Regions from separate parts of the Pseudomonas citronellolis genome, predicted to be linked through region 2. Evidence: riboswitches for the same ligand, from Rfam matches in the RefSeq annotation. Region 2 holds a riboswitch; each other region holds the start of a gene.

Region 1 (3,180 bases), 620 kb from region 2:
ATCTTCTATGTGAAGAACATCGGGCCGAGCAACGCGATGAGCTACGACCTCGGCCACTTCCTCAATTCGGCGCTGGCCACCGTGATCGGCGTGGCCTTCGCCGTGCTGGTGTTCAACCTGGTGCGCCTGGCGCCCGGGCAGCGCCATTACCGCCGCGTGCTGGCGGCCATCCTCGCCGACCTCGCGCGGCTCACCCGCGGTCCGTTGCCGCCGCTGGAGGTCTGGTTCGACGGCCGCAGCGCCGACCGCCTGCTGCGCCTGGCGCAGTTCTACAAGAACCTGCCGGCCGAGCGCCGCGCGCGCTGGCGCGGCGGCCTGCTGGCGCTGGACCTGGGCGACGAGCTGCTGTTCCTGCGCGCGCGCCTGACCGCTGCCCGCGGCCCCGTGCGCCGGGCCCGCGACGCCTACCTGCTGTGTTTGCACGACCTGCTGCTCGCCGGCGGCCCGCGCGCCGGCCGCGAGCAGGCCCTGCAGGCGGCCAGCGTGGCGCTGTTCAAGGCCCTGGAAAACGACCACCGGCTGCCGGCCGAGGACCGCGAACTGGCTCGCGCCACCCTGGTCCAGCTGCAGTTCATCTGGCTGCGCTGGTGCCGCCAGGACCCGGCCGCCGCGCCCGCGCAGCAGGCGCGACCCATCGCCGCCTCCGATTGACCGGCCACCCCGCCTGCCTCTAAGCTGCGCGCCTGCTACAGGTGCCCTCGGCCATGGCCGAAGGTGAAACAGGGAAGCCGGTGCAACCGAGCCAATTCGGTCATTCCGGCGCTGCCCCCGCAACGGTAGGCGAGTCACGCGGACGCAACAGCCACTGTGCCAACGGCATGGGAAGGCGCAGCCGCAGAGGTCCGGTGACCTTCACTCGCGAGCCCGGAGACCGGCCCGTAGCGACGACGACGCGCAGGAAGCCGTCGGGCGCTGCCCAGGCCGCGCTCCGATCGCCCCGCGTCATCCCGGTTTACTAGCCGCGCGGGTGAGAGCGGTGGAGCGATCAGGCAGATGAGCATTCTCCTTCCAGCCACGGCCCCGCGCCGCGCGGCTACTTTCCGTCGTCCCTCCCGCACGCCCCTTCAGCCCCGGTGCCTTGGCATCGCGAGCACGGCCGCCTTCGGCCAGGAGACCCAACGATGAGCGAATCCCCGGAAAAGGACGAGCGCCACCGCGCGCGCATGCAGCGCAAGAAGGACGTGATCGACGAGAAGATCGCCCAGGCCCGGGACGAGCGCGGCGTGCTGCTGGTGCTCACCGGCAACGGCAAGGGCAAGAGCAGCTCGGCCTTCGGCATGCTCGCCCGCGCCCTCGGCCACGGCATGCAGGCCGGCGTGGTGCAGTTCATCAAGGGCGCCGCGAGCACCGGCGAGGAAGCCTTCTTCCGCCGCTTCCCCGAGCAGGTGCGCTACCACGTGATGGGCGAGGGCTTCACCTGGGAGACCCAGGACCGCCGGCGCGACATCGAGAAAGCCCGGCAGGCCTGGGACGTGGCCCGCGAGCTGCTGGCCGACCCGGCCGTCGGCCTGGTGCTGCTGGACGAGCTGAACATCGCCCTCAAGCACGGCTACCTGGAGCTGGACGCCGTGCTGGCCGACATCGCCGCGCGCCCGGCGCACCAGCATGTGGTGGTCACCGGCCGCGCCGCCCAGCAGGGCATGATCGACGCCGCCGACACCGTCACCGAGATGGGCCTGGTCAAGCACGCCTTCAAGGCCGGCATCAAGGCGCAGAAAGGAGTGGAGTTCTGATGCCCCAGGCGCGCCAGTGCCCGGCGCTGCTGATCGCCGCTCCCGCCTCGGGGCAGGGCAAGACTACCGTCACCGCCGCCCTGGCCCGCCTGCACGCGCGCCAGGGGCGCCGGGTGCGGGTGTTCAAGGTCGGCCCGGACTTCCTCGACCCGATGATCCTCGCCCGCGCCAGCGGCGCGCCCGTGCACCAGCTCGACCTGTGGATGGTCGGCGAGGCGCAGAGCCGCCGGCTGCTCTGGGAAGCGGCAGGGGAGGCCGAGCTGATTCTCATCGAAGGGGTGATGGGCCTGTTCGACGGCACGCCCTCGGCGGCCGACCTGGCGCGCACCTTCGATGTGCCGGTGCTCGGCGTGATCAACGGCCAGGCCATGGCGCAGACCTTCGGCGCCCTGGCCGTGGGCCTGGCCACCTACCAGCCGGGCCTGCCGTTCTCCGGCGTGCTCGGCAACCGCGTCGGCAGCCAGCGTCACAGCGACCTGCTGCGCGACAGCCTGCCGGAGTGGATCCGCTGGTACGGCGCGTTGCCGCGCAGCGCCGACCTGGAGCTGCCCAGCCGCCACCTGGGCCTGGTGCAGGCCGAGGAACTGGCCGACCTGGACGCGCGCCTGGACGCCGCCGCCGACGCCCTGGCCGCCAGCAGCGCGGTGGACCTGCCGCCGCCGGTGAGCTTCGCGGCGCCCACCGAGCACGAACTGCAAGCGTCCCTGGCCGGCGTGCGCATCGGCGTGGCGCGGGATGCCGCCTTCGCCTTCCTCTACCAGGCCAACCTCGACCTGCTGCGCGAGCTGGGCGCCGAGCTGAAGTTCTTCTCGCCGCTCACCGACGAATACTTGCCGGAGGTGGATAGCCTCTATCTACCCGGCGGCTATCCGGAACTGCACCTGGCGCAGCTGGAGAACAACCGCGCCATGGCCGAGGCCATCCGCGCCCACCATGCCGCCGGCAAGCCGCTGCTGGCCGAGTGCGGCGGCATGCTCTACCTGCTCGATGGCCTGACCGACGCCGAGGGCCGCAGCGGTCGGCTGCTCGGCCTGCTGCCCGGCCGCGCCACCCTGCAGAAGCGCCTTGCCGCCCTGGCCCTGCAGGAGGTGGAACTGCCGGAAGGCCCGCTGCGCGGCCACACCTTCCACCATTCGCTGCTGGACAGCCAACTGGAGCCGGCCCTGCGCGGCACCTGCCCGAACGCCAAGCCGGTGGCCGAGGCGGTGTTCCGCCTGGGCCGCCTGACCGCGTCCTATATCCACTTCTACCTGCCGTCGAACCCGGCGGCCGCCGCCGCGATCTTCCGCCCATGAACGAGCACGCCTACAGCCCCGAGGAACGCGCGGCCATCTACCGCGCCATCGCCGAGCGCCGCGACATGCGCCACTTCAGCGGCGGCGAGGTGGCCCCGGCGCTGCTGGCGCGGCTGCTGGAAGCGGCGCACCAGGCCCCCAGCGTCGGCCTG
Region 2 (3,180 bases):
GGGCGATGGTCCCGCGGGTGACGCCGATGACCGCGTCGCGCGGCGTCAGGCCGGCGGCGAAGGCGTTGATGCCGCTGTCCTCCAGCAGGTACACCGGCGGCACCGGGGTGCCCGAGGCGATGGCCATTTCCTCGACCACGTTGAGCACCCGGCGTTCATCGGCGTCGCGGGCGTCCAGGTTGATCAGCCGGCCGCCCAGGCGCTCGGCCACGGCGCGGCCGCCCAGGCGCAGCTGGCGGTGCTTGTACCAGGCGCCGACGATCACCACGCCGACCACCACCAGCGCCACCCACAGGTAGAGTTCGAAGTCGGGCAGGCGCTGCGGCGAGGTCCAGTGGCTGGCGGGCTCGCCGATGTGGCGCCAGAGCCAGCCCAGGACCAGGCTGGTGAGCGTCACCAGGCAGGCCACCGCCGCGGCCAGGAGCAGGATCAGCCGGCCGGTCTGGCGGCGGGCGCGGTCCTGGTGCTGGAAGAAGTTCATCGCGCGGGCCGCCCGTCAGAAGGCGACCTTGGGCGCGTCCTGGATCTGCTGGCTGTCGGCGAACTCCAGCTGCGCGACCTCGGCCTTGTGGCCGAAATTCGCCGCCAGCACCACGGCGGGGAACGACTGGCGGTAGGCGTTGTATTCCATCACCGCGTCGTTGTAGGCCTGGCGGGCGAAGGCCACCTTGTTCTCGGTGCTCGACAGCTCCTCGGTGAGCTGCTGCAGGTTCTGCGAGGCCTTGAGGTCCGGGTAGGCCTCCATGGTCACGTTGAGCCGCCCCAGCGCGCCGCCCAGGGCGCCCTCGGCGTTGGCCAACTGGGCCAGGCCGGCGGCGGCGCCGGGCTGGCTGGCGGCGGCCTTGAGCCCGGCCACCGCGGCATTGCGCGCGGCGATCACCGCCTCCAGGGTTTCCCGCTCGTGCTTGAGGTAGGCCTTGGCGGTTTCCACCAGGTTGGGGATCAGGTCGTAGCGCCGCTTGAGCTGCACCTCGATCTGCGCGAAGGCGTTGCGGTAGCGGGCGCGCAGGTTCACCAGGCGGTTGTAGATGGCGATGACGCCGAAGAACAGCACGGCGAGGACGAGCAGGGTGACCAGGGAGGAAACCGACATGGGAGGTCCTTTTCGAGCGTCGGGAAAGGTCCGCCGATGATAGCGGAAAGCTTCCACGGCGGAAGGAAAGGCATCACGGGCTGTGCCCGGAAGCGGAAGCATGCTGTAAAGGGCTGCCCTTGACGCCCCGCCGCACCGATGGTCAGATGCGGGCCGTTCCAGGTGTCTCATGCCGCCGTGCATGAGGTGAAACGGGAAGCCGGTGCGTCGCCCTTGGCGATCAGTCCGGCGCTGCCCCCGCAACGGTAAGCGAGCGGGGCATCCACGAGGCCACTGTGCTCAGGCATGGGAAGGCGGATGCTCCAGAACCCTCGCAAGCCCGGAGACCGGCCTGGAGCGTTGTTGGCAAACCCGCGGTGGGCGGGCGTGAGCCGGATTCCGGACGCGCTCGCGCCGGAACTCGCTGCGCCGCCTGCGAAATTCCCGTTTCGAGGCGATCACCTTGCACTTCCCTTCTTCCGAATCCGCACTTCGGCTTGCCCCCTGGCTCGCCGGCCTGTGCCTGAGCCCCTGCCTGAACGCCGAGCCCCTGGGCCTGCGCGATGAAATCGTCAGCGCCCCTTCGGTGGAGTCCACCACCGTCGCCGAGATGGCCCGCTACGGCAGCAAGCTCGAAGTCATCGAGCGCGAGCAGATCGAGCGCGCCGGCCCTAGCGCCGACATCACCCGCGTGCTGCAGATGTACGTGCCCGGCCTGTTCGTGGCGCCGAAGAACGGCCCCTTCGACTACGGCACCTACTCGCTGCTGGGCGGGCGCAACGACGACACCCTGATCCTGCTCGACGGCGTGCGCCTGAACAACCGCCTGTACGGCGGCCTCTACCTGGACACCCTGCCGATCACCGCGGTGGAGCGCATCGAGGTGCTCAAGGGCGGCCAGGGCCTGCTGTTCGGTACCCAGGCGGTGTCCGGGGTGATCAACATCGTCACCCGCAGCGCGCGCAGCCGCGAGGCTTCCGGCGAGGTCAACCTGGGCCTGGACAGCTTCCGCGGGCGCAATGGCGATGCGCGGGTGGAGAAGGTGCTGGAGAACGGCCTGGGCGACCTCGGCCTGCTGGCCTACGTCAGCCACAACCGCTCCGACGGCTACAAGCCGTTCCGCGAACAGGACATGACCGCCACCGTCAGCGACAAGCGCCGCTCCTACGACGTCAACGTGTTCGGCGCCAAGGCCATCCAGGCTTTCGGCGACAGCTCGCGCCTGGAGCTGTTCTACCAGTACGCCGACGCCGACCTGGACTTCGCCCGTCCGGCGGACAACCACCACACCAGCAACGACCGCATCCAGCAGATCGCCACGGCGACCTTCGAGCAGCGCCTGAACGACGACTTCAGCTGGTTCGCCAAGGCCCACCTGAACGACTGGGACACCCGCTACACGCGCATCTACAACCTCGCCGGCGGCGGCACCCGCACGCTCAACCACAACGACTACTGGGGCTTTACCGACTGGGGCGCGCAGCTGGAGGGCAAGGCGCGCCTGGCCGGCGGCCACGAGCTGGTCTTCGGCAGCGACAACCAGTGGTACAAGGGCCAGGACGACGTGCTGATCATCGACAACGACAAGGCCGAGTCCCACGCCCTGTACGCGCAGTTGCGCCCGCAGCTGGACCTGCTGCCGAACTGGCACCCCAGCCTGGGCGTGCGCCGCGAGGAAATGAGCGGCGGCGAGGGCGCCACCGTGTGGATGCTCACCTCGCTCTACGACCTCAGCGACCAGCTCAAGCTGCGCGGCCAGCTGGGCACCGCCTTCAAGCTGCCCAACGCCGAGCAGCTGTTCGTCAACGAGCCGGGCAGCGAGATCGGCAACCGCGACCTCAAGCCTGAGCGCAGCCGCAACGCCGAGCTGGGCCTGGACTACAGCGGCGCGCTGTTCGGCCAGCCCTGGAGCGGCAGCGTCACCATCTTCCGCCGCGAGATAAAGGACCTCATCACCCTGGCCGGCGACCAGTGGGTGAACGGCGACGGCGAGATCGAGGTGCGCGGCATCGAGGCCAACGGCCAGTGGCGGCTGGGCGAGCACTGGCAGCTGGACGCCGACGCCACCCGCAACCTGGTGGACACCCGCGAGGGCGTGACCGTGAACA
Region 3 (3,180 bases), 3.3 Mb from region 2:
CCAGGCGATCAGGTCGTCCACCTCGGTACGGTACAGCGCGGCCTCCAGGTGCGTGCCGGCGAAGTCGCCGCGCCATTGCAGCTCGTAGGTCTTCGAGGTCTCGGCCTTCAGGTCCGGGTTGCTGGCGCCGGGGTAGTAGAGGTCGCTGAAGGTCGGCGCGCGGAAGCCCTCGCCGTAGCTGGCGACCCAGCTCTGGCTGGCGCCCACCGGCAGGGTGAAGGCGGCGTTCCAGCTGTTCTGCGAGCCGTAGCGCTCGTTGTCGTCGTGGCGCAGGCCCAGCTCGGTGGAGAAGGCCTCGCCCTTGAAGCTGTGCTGGGCGAAGAAGGCGTGGTTGGTGCGGCTGTCCTCGGCGAAGGCGGTGCTGCCCTCGACCTTGTCCTCGTACCAGTCCGCGCCCAGGGCTAGTTGGTTGCGGGTATCCAGCTGCAGGCGGTTGAGCCAGCTGGCCGAATGCCGGGTGGTTTCCAGGGTGCCGTTGTTCCATACCTCGGCGGCGCCGACGGCCTTGTTGCGGTCGAAGCTGCGGCCCAGCTCCACGCGGCTGTTCCACATCGAGGTCAGTTGGCCTTCGAGGTAGCCGCTGTAGCTGCTGACGCGGAACTCGTCGTGGGGCTCGGCGGGGGCGTAGCTGTAGGCGTCGTCGTATTCGCTGTCGCCGCGCTGGTCGTTGAGGCTGAAGCCGGCCTTCCAGTCGTCGTTCAGGCGGTGGTCCAGGTTCAGGTGCACGGCCTTGTTGCGCTGGCCGTCGTGGTCGCTGTCGGCGCCGACGTTGTCGCGGGTGTAGTCGTAGCCGCGGCTCTCGTCGAGGCTGGCGCCGAGGTCGAAGCGGGTGCGCTCGTCGCCGCCGGCGAGCGAGGCGCTGCGCTGGAAGGTGCCGTTGCTGCCGGCGGCCAGGCGCACTTGCGGGTGCAGGCCGGCTTCGCCGCGGCGGGTGAAGATCTGGATCACCCCGCCGATGGCGTCGGCGCCGTACAGCGCCGAGCGCGGGCCGCGGGTCACTTCCACGCGCTCGATGTTGTCGATGCTCAGGTAGTCCAGGCGGGCGATGCCGCTGCTGGCCGAGGCGATGCGCTGGCCGTCCACCAGCACCAGGGTCTGGCCGGGGTTGGTGCCGCGCAGGAAGTAGCTGGTCAGGCCGCCGGCGTTGCTCAGCTGCACGCCGGGCACGCGCTGCAGCAGCTCGGGCACGCTGCGCGCCTGCAGGCGCTCGATATCGTCGTGGGTGAAGACGGTGTTGGCCGCGGTGGCCTGGCCGCGGGGTTCGGCCTGGCGCGCCGAGGTGATGACCATCGACGGCAGTTGGTAAGCCTGTTCGGCATCGTCGCCGGCGAAGGCCGCCGCGGGCAGCACGGCGACGGCCAGGGCAAGACGGGAAAGTTTCATCGCTGGGGTTCCTCAAAAGTGGACTTTCGAGGAGGGCTGGCAAGGGCGGGAGTGGCCGCGCTTGAAGGTGCGGCCCTCCGCAACACCTGTCATGCGTGTCGAGGGCGGTCTCCGGGCTGCCGACTCGCACGCTCCCGGCCTTCCCATGCGTGGCGCACAGTGGCGGATTGGAGCGCGGCAGGCACGGGGCCTGCGGTCGGTTACCGTTGCGGGGGCAGCGCAGGCCTTTCACCTGCTTCCCGTTACCTCGAACGAAAACGTGCGCACCTTACGAACAACGCGGCGGCCGGGCAAGTCGGGCCGATGCGGAACCTGTCCGTCAGACGTCCCTTTCCTCTGCGGTCCGTCACGTCCATGGCGGCGCCCCGCCTGCGCCCGGGCGCTTCCCGGCGGCTGCGACAAAGTCACTCAGCACGCTGCGAACCGCGGCCGGAAAGCTCCGGCCAGCAGCCGCCAATGCGGCGCCGCGCGGGCGTTCCAGCCGGTTTTTGTAGGAGTTTTCTGGTCTTTCGGGGCGGCGGAAAACTTTGCCGGATTTTGATAGGGCCGCCGTCCGGGCACTTGTTAGCTTCCTAAGCAGTAGAGGAGGGGAGCACGTGTCCAAAGAGCGCATCATCCAGGAATTCGTCCCGGGCAAGCAGGTGACCCTGGCGCACCTGATCGCGCATCCCCAGGAGGAGCTGTCGAGCAAGATCGGCGTCCCTGGGGCGCAGGCCATCGGCATCATGACCCTCACCCCGGGCGAGACCGCGATGATTGCCGGCGACTTCGCCACCAAGGCCGCCGACGTGCGCATCGGCTTCCTCGACCGCTTCAGCGGCGCGCTGGTGCTGCACGGCAGCGTCGGCGCGGTGGAGGAGGCGCTGGCGCAGACCTGCGCCGCCCTCGGCCGGCTGCTGGACTACAGCGTCTGCCCGGTGACCAGGAGCTGACCATGGACGCGCCGCGTTATGCCCTGATCGGTGGCGTTGGAGCCGGCAAGACCACCCTGTTCAATGCCCTGTGCGGCAACCCCGAAGCGGCGCGCAAGACCCAGGCGCTGGACTACGGCCCCGGCGGCGCGCTGGACACCCCCGGCGAGTTCGTCAGCCACCCGCGCCTGTACCGCGCGCTGATCACCAGCACCGACGACGTCGACACCCTGGTCTACGTGCACCCCGCCGATGCGACGGAGTGCCGGCTGCCGCCCGGGCTGCTGGACATCCACGCCGGCAAGCGGCTGATCGGGGTGATCAGCAAGTGCGACCTGCCCGGCGTCGACCTGCCCGCCATCGAGCGCCTGCTGCGCGCCCACGGCATCGACGGCGCGATCGTCCACACCGCCAGCGACGACCCCGCCAGCATCGAGCGCCTGCGCGCGCTGTTGAACGCACGGAATCCGATCGAGGACCTGTTGAGATGAAGAAGCTGATTACCGCCAACGACATCCGTGAAGCCATCGCCGCCGGGCAGAGTTCCCTGGCCGTGGAGCTGCCGCGCTGCATCGTCACCCCCGAGGCGCGTACGGTCGCCGAGCAGGCTGGCCTGGCGCTGGTCGAGCGGGTGGCCGGCGAGCCGGCGGCGGCCGCGAGTGAACCGGCCGCGGCCGGGCCGAGCGAGGACGAGTTGACGCGGATTCGCGCCGAGGTGCTGGCGCGGCTGCCCGCCGAAGTGGATGCGCAACTGGTCGACCAACTGGTGCGCAAGGCCGCGCAACAGGGCGGCGCCAGCGTGGCCCGGGCGGCCTTCGAGGCGCGCACCGGCGCCGGCGGGATCAAGCTGGTGAAGGGCGGCAGCGTGCGCTTCGGCCGCCTGGAA
Region 4 (3,180 bases), 1.4 Mb from region 2:
AGGCCAGGTCGTCCGGCACCTTGCCCAGGCCGGCCAGGCTGTACAGGTGACCGGGACCGAGGCGGCGGGCGATGGCCAGGGCCTCGCCGATGCCGCCCAGCAGCAGGATGCGTTTGCCGTTCACGGCTTGCGCACCGCCAGCAGGGTGATCGGCAGGGCCGCGCGCCAAGTGTCGAAACCGCCCAGGGGCTGCGCCTGGGCCACCTGCAGGCGCACCAGCTCGCCGCCGTGGCGTTCGCGCCAGCCGACCAGGGCCGCCTCGCTCTGCAGGGTCACCGCGTTGGCCAGCAGCCGGCCGCCGGGCTTGAGGCAATCCCAGCAATACTCCAGCACGCCCGGCACGGTGACGCCGCCGCCGATGAAGATGGCGTCCGGCGCCTCCAGGCCCTCCAGGGCTTCCGGTGCGCGCCCGGCCACCAGTTGCAGGCTGGGCACGCCGAGGGCGTCGCGGTTGTGGGCGATGTGCCCGAGACGGCTTTCCTCGGCCTCGATGGCGAAGGCCCGGCAACTGGGGTGCGCGCGCATCCACTCGATGCCGATGGAGCCGCAGCCGGCGCCGACGTCCCAGAGCAGTTCGCCCGGCTCCGGGGCCAGGCGCGCGAGGGTCACCGCGCGCACGTCGCGCTTGGTCAGCTGGCCGTCGTGGCGGTAGGCGTCGTCGGGCAGGCCGGGGGTCAGCGCCAGGCGCCGGGCATCGGCGCCGGCCACGCAGTCGATGGCCAGAACGTTGAGCGCAGCGGCCTCGTCCAGCGACCAGTCGGCAGCCAGGCCGTCGATGCGCCGCTCGCGCTCGCCGCCCAGGTGTTCCAGCACGCTCAGCCGGCTCGGCGCGAAGCCGCGTTCACGCAACAGCGCGGCCACCGCTGCGGGGCTGCGGCCATCGGCGCACAGCACCAGCAGGCGGCGCCCCGGATGCAGGCGCGCGTTCAGCGCCGCCAGCGGGCGGCCCACCAGCGACAGCAGCTCCACGTCCTGCAGCGCCCAGCCCAGCCGCGCCGCCGCCAGGCTCACCGAGGACGGCGCCGGCAGCACGCGCATTTCCGCCGCCGGCAGTTGCCGCGCGAGGCTCGCGCCCACGCCGAAGAACAGCGGGTCGCCGCTGGCCAGCACGCAGGTGGGGGTGCCGCGCCGCGCCAGCAACGGCGCCATGTCGAAGGGGCTCGGCCAGCGCCTGCGCTGCGCGCCGATGCACGGCGGCAGCAGGGCCAGCTGGCGCTCGCCGCCGAACACATCGCTGGCCGCCAGCAGGGCGCGGCGGGCGGTCTTGCCGAGGCCGGCATAGCCGTCCTCGCCGATGCCGACGATGGTCAGCCAGGGCGTCATGGGGGTTCCTCTGCGTTGCGACACTGCGCCGCCGGCGTTTCGACGGGCAGGGTTTTCAAGGGGTCGGGCAAAGCGGGCATAATACAGCCTTCGTCGGTGCCCATCAGGGCCGAAGAGGGAACGCGCAGGAGCCATCCAAGCGCGGCTGCCCCCGCAACTGTAAGCAGCGAGTCCACGCGTCATTGGCCACTGGGAAACCGGGAAGGCCGCGTCGGGCAAAGACCTGCCAGCCAGGAGACCTGCCGACGGGACCAGTCGCGTGTGCAAGCATCGAGCGGGGTGTATCGATGTTGTAGATCCTCCCAATCAGGGGCGATCCGCAAGGTCACCGCGACCCAGCCATGGTGACCCTGTGCCGAATCTGCCGCCTGTTCCCCCTGTCGAAATCCGCCCGTCGCCCTGCCCGGGGCTGCTGCGCGTGGTCGCTTCCGGCGATGGCGGCATCTGCCGCATCAAGCTGCCCGGCGGGCGCCTCGACGCCAGCGGCGCCAGGGCCATCGCCCGCGCCGCCGAACGCCATGCCGACGGCGTGCTGGAGGCGACCAACCGCGCCAACCTGCAGATCCGCGGCGTGCACGAAGGCGCCGGCGCGGCGCTGTCCGCCGAGCTGCTGCGGGCCGGGCTGGGCCCGCGGGTGGCCGCCGCCGACGACGTGCGCAACCTGCTGCTCAGCCCCGCCGCCGGCCTCGACCCGGCCCAGGCCCTGGATGTCGCGCCGCTGGCCGCCACGCTGCTCGACCTGCTGCAGGACGAGCCACGCTTCCACGGCCTGTCGCCCAAGTTCGCCCTGCAACTGGATGGCGGCGAATCCCTGGCGATGCTCGAACACCCCCACGACATCTGGCTGTCGGCCATGGACGCCGGGCGCTTCGCCTTCGGCCTGGCCGGCTGCCCGCCGCTGCGCGCGCAGGACAGACCCGCGCTCGCCGCCGTCGCCAGCGAACAGCTGCCGGCCCTGGTCGAGGCGCTGCTGAACCTGTTCCTCGACCTGGCCGGAGAAGGCGTCTCGCGCATGCGCCAGTTGCTGGCGAAGGTGCCCGCGCAAGACCTGCTGGCGCGCCTCGATCTGCCGCTGCAACAGGACGTGGCCGACTGGCGCCGCGCCGCCGTCGAGCCCTTCGCCCACCTGGGCATCCGCCCGCAGCGCCAGGGCGGCCTGTGCAGCGTCGGCGCAGGCTTCGTCCTCGGCCGCCTGCACAGCGGGCTGCTGCGCGAACTGGCCGATCTCGCCGAACGCGAAGGCGACGGCAGCCTGCGCCTGACGCCCTGGCAGGGCCTGCTGCTGCCCAACGTGCCGGCTGCGCGCGCCAGCGCCGTGCTCGCCGCACTCGACAGCCAGGGCCTGATCATCTCGGCCGCACAGCCGCTGTCCCGGCTGGTGGCCTGCAGCGGCTCGGCCGGCTGCGCCCGCGGCCTGGCCGACACCAAGGCCGACGCCCTGCGCCTGGCCGAACGCCTGCGCGCGCCGCTGCCCGCCGGCGTGCACCTGTGCGGCTGCCCGCGCTCCTGCGCCGCCGCCCACGTGGCGCCGCTGACCCTGCTGGCCGTCGCCGACGGCCGCTACGACCTCTACCGCCGCGCCCCCGGCCACGCCGGCTTCGGCCAGCCGCTGGCGCGCGACCTGACCCTCGACGCCGCGGCCGACCGGCTGCGCGATCCCGGAGCCCTACCCGATGCTTGACTACATCCGCGACGGCCAGGCGATCTACCGCCAGTCCTTCGCCACCATCCGCGCCGAGGCCGACCTCTCGGCCATTCCCGCCGACCTGGAAAAGCTCGCCGTGCGGGTGATCCACGCCTGCGGCATGGTCGACGTGGTGCAGGACCTGCGCTTCTCCCCCGGCGCCGGCGCCATCG

Evidence for each region. Region 2 has a riboswitch for cobalamin ahead of PcP3B5_RS10355 (TonB-dependent receptor plug domain-containing protein). Riboswitches for the same ligand answer to the same signal wherever they lie in the genome.
Region 1: another riboswitch for cobalamin. It lies ahead of cobO (cob(I)yrinic acid a,c-diamide adenosyltransferase); the one in region 2 lies ahead of PcP3B5_RS10355 (TonB-dependent receptor plug domain-containing protein).
Region 3: another riboswitch for cobalamin. It lies ahead of PcP3B5_RS25990 (TonB-dependent receptor domain-containing protein); the one in region 2 lies ahead of PcP3B5_RS10355 (TonB-dependent receptor plug domain-containing protein).
Region 4: another riboswitch for cobalamin. It lies ahead of cobG (precorrin-3B synthase); the one in region 2 lies ahead of PcP3B5_RS10355 (TonB-dependent receptor plug domain-containing protein).

Annotation. Positions count from the first base shown of each region.
Region 1 covers NZ_CP014158.1:1,661,260-1,664,439, forward strand. The annotation lists gene PcP3B5_RS07560 (FUSC family protein) at 1-651, shown strand, start outside; cobalamin riboswitch at 674-894, shown strand; gene cobO (cob(I)yrinic acid a,c-diamide adenosyltransferase) at 1,122-1,733, shown strand; gene PcP3B5_RS07570 (cobyrinic acid a,c-diamide synthase CobB) at 1,733-3,028, shown strand; gene bluB (5,6-dimethylbenzimidazole synthase) at 3,025-3,180, shown strand, end outside.
Region 2 covers NZ_CP014158.1:2,276,719-2,279,898, forward strand. The annotation lists gene PcP3B5_RS10345 (M48 family metallopeptidase) at 1-481, opposite strand, end outside; gene PcP3B5_RS10350 (LemA family protein) at 497-1,093, opposite strand; cobalamin riboswitch at 1,237-1,442, shown strand; gene PcP3B5_RS10355 (TonB-dependent receptor plug domain-containing protein) at 1,536-3,180, shown strand, end outside.
Region 3 covers NZ_CP014158.1:5,933,189-5,936,368, reverse strand. The annotation lists gene PcP3B5_RS25990 (TonB-dependent receptor domain-containing protein) at 1-1,383, opposite strand, end outside; cobalamin riboswitch at 1,470-1,669, opposite strand; gene eutS (ethanolamine utilization microcompartment protein EutS) at 1,980-2,315, shown strand; gene PcP3B5_RS25980 (EutP/PduV family microcompartment system protein) at 2,318-2,785, shown strand; gene eutQ (ethanolamine utilization acetate kinase EutQ) at 2,782-3,180, shown strand, end outside.
Region 4 covers NZ_CP014158.1:873,129-876,308, reverse strand. The annotation lists gene PcP3B5_RS04035 (cobalt-precorrin-6A reductase) at 1-124, opposite strand, end outside; gene PcP3B5_RS04030 (bifunctional cobalt-precorrin-7 (C(5))-methyltransferase/cobalt-precorrin-6B (C(15))-methyltransferase) at 121-1,323, opposite strand; cobalamin riboswitch at 1,401-1,584, shown strand; gene cobG (precorrin-3B synthase) at 1,676-3,004, shown strand; gene PcP3B5_RS04020 (precorrin-8X methylmutase) at 2,997-3,180, shown strand, end outside.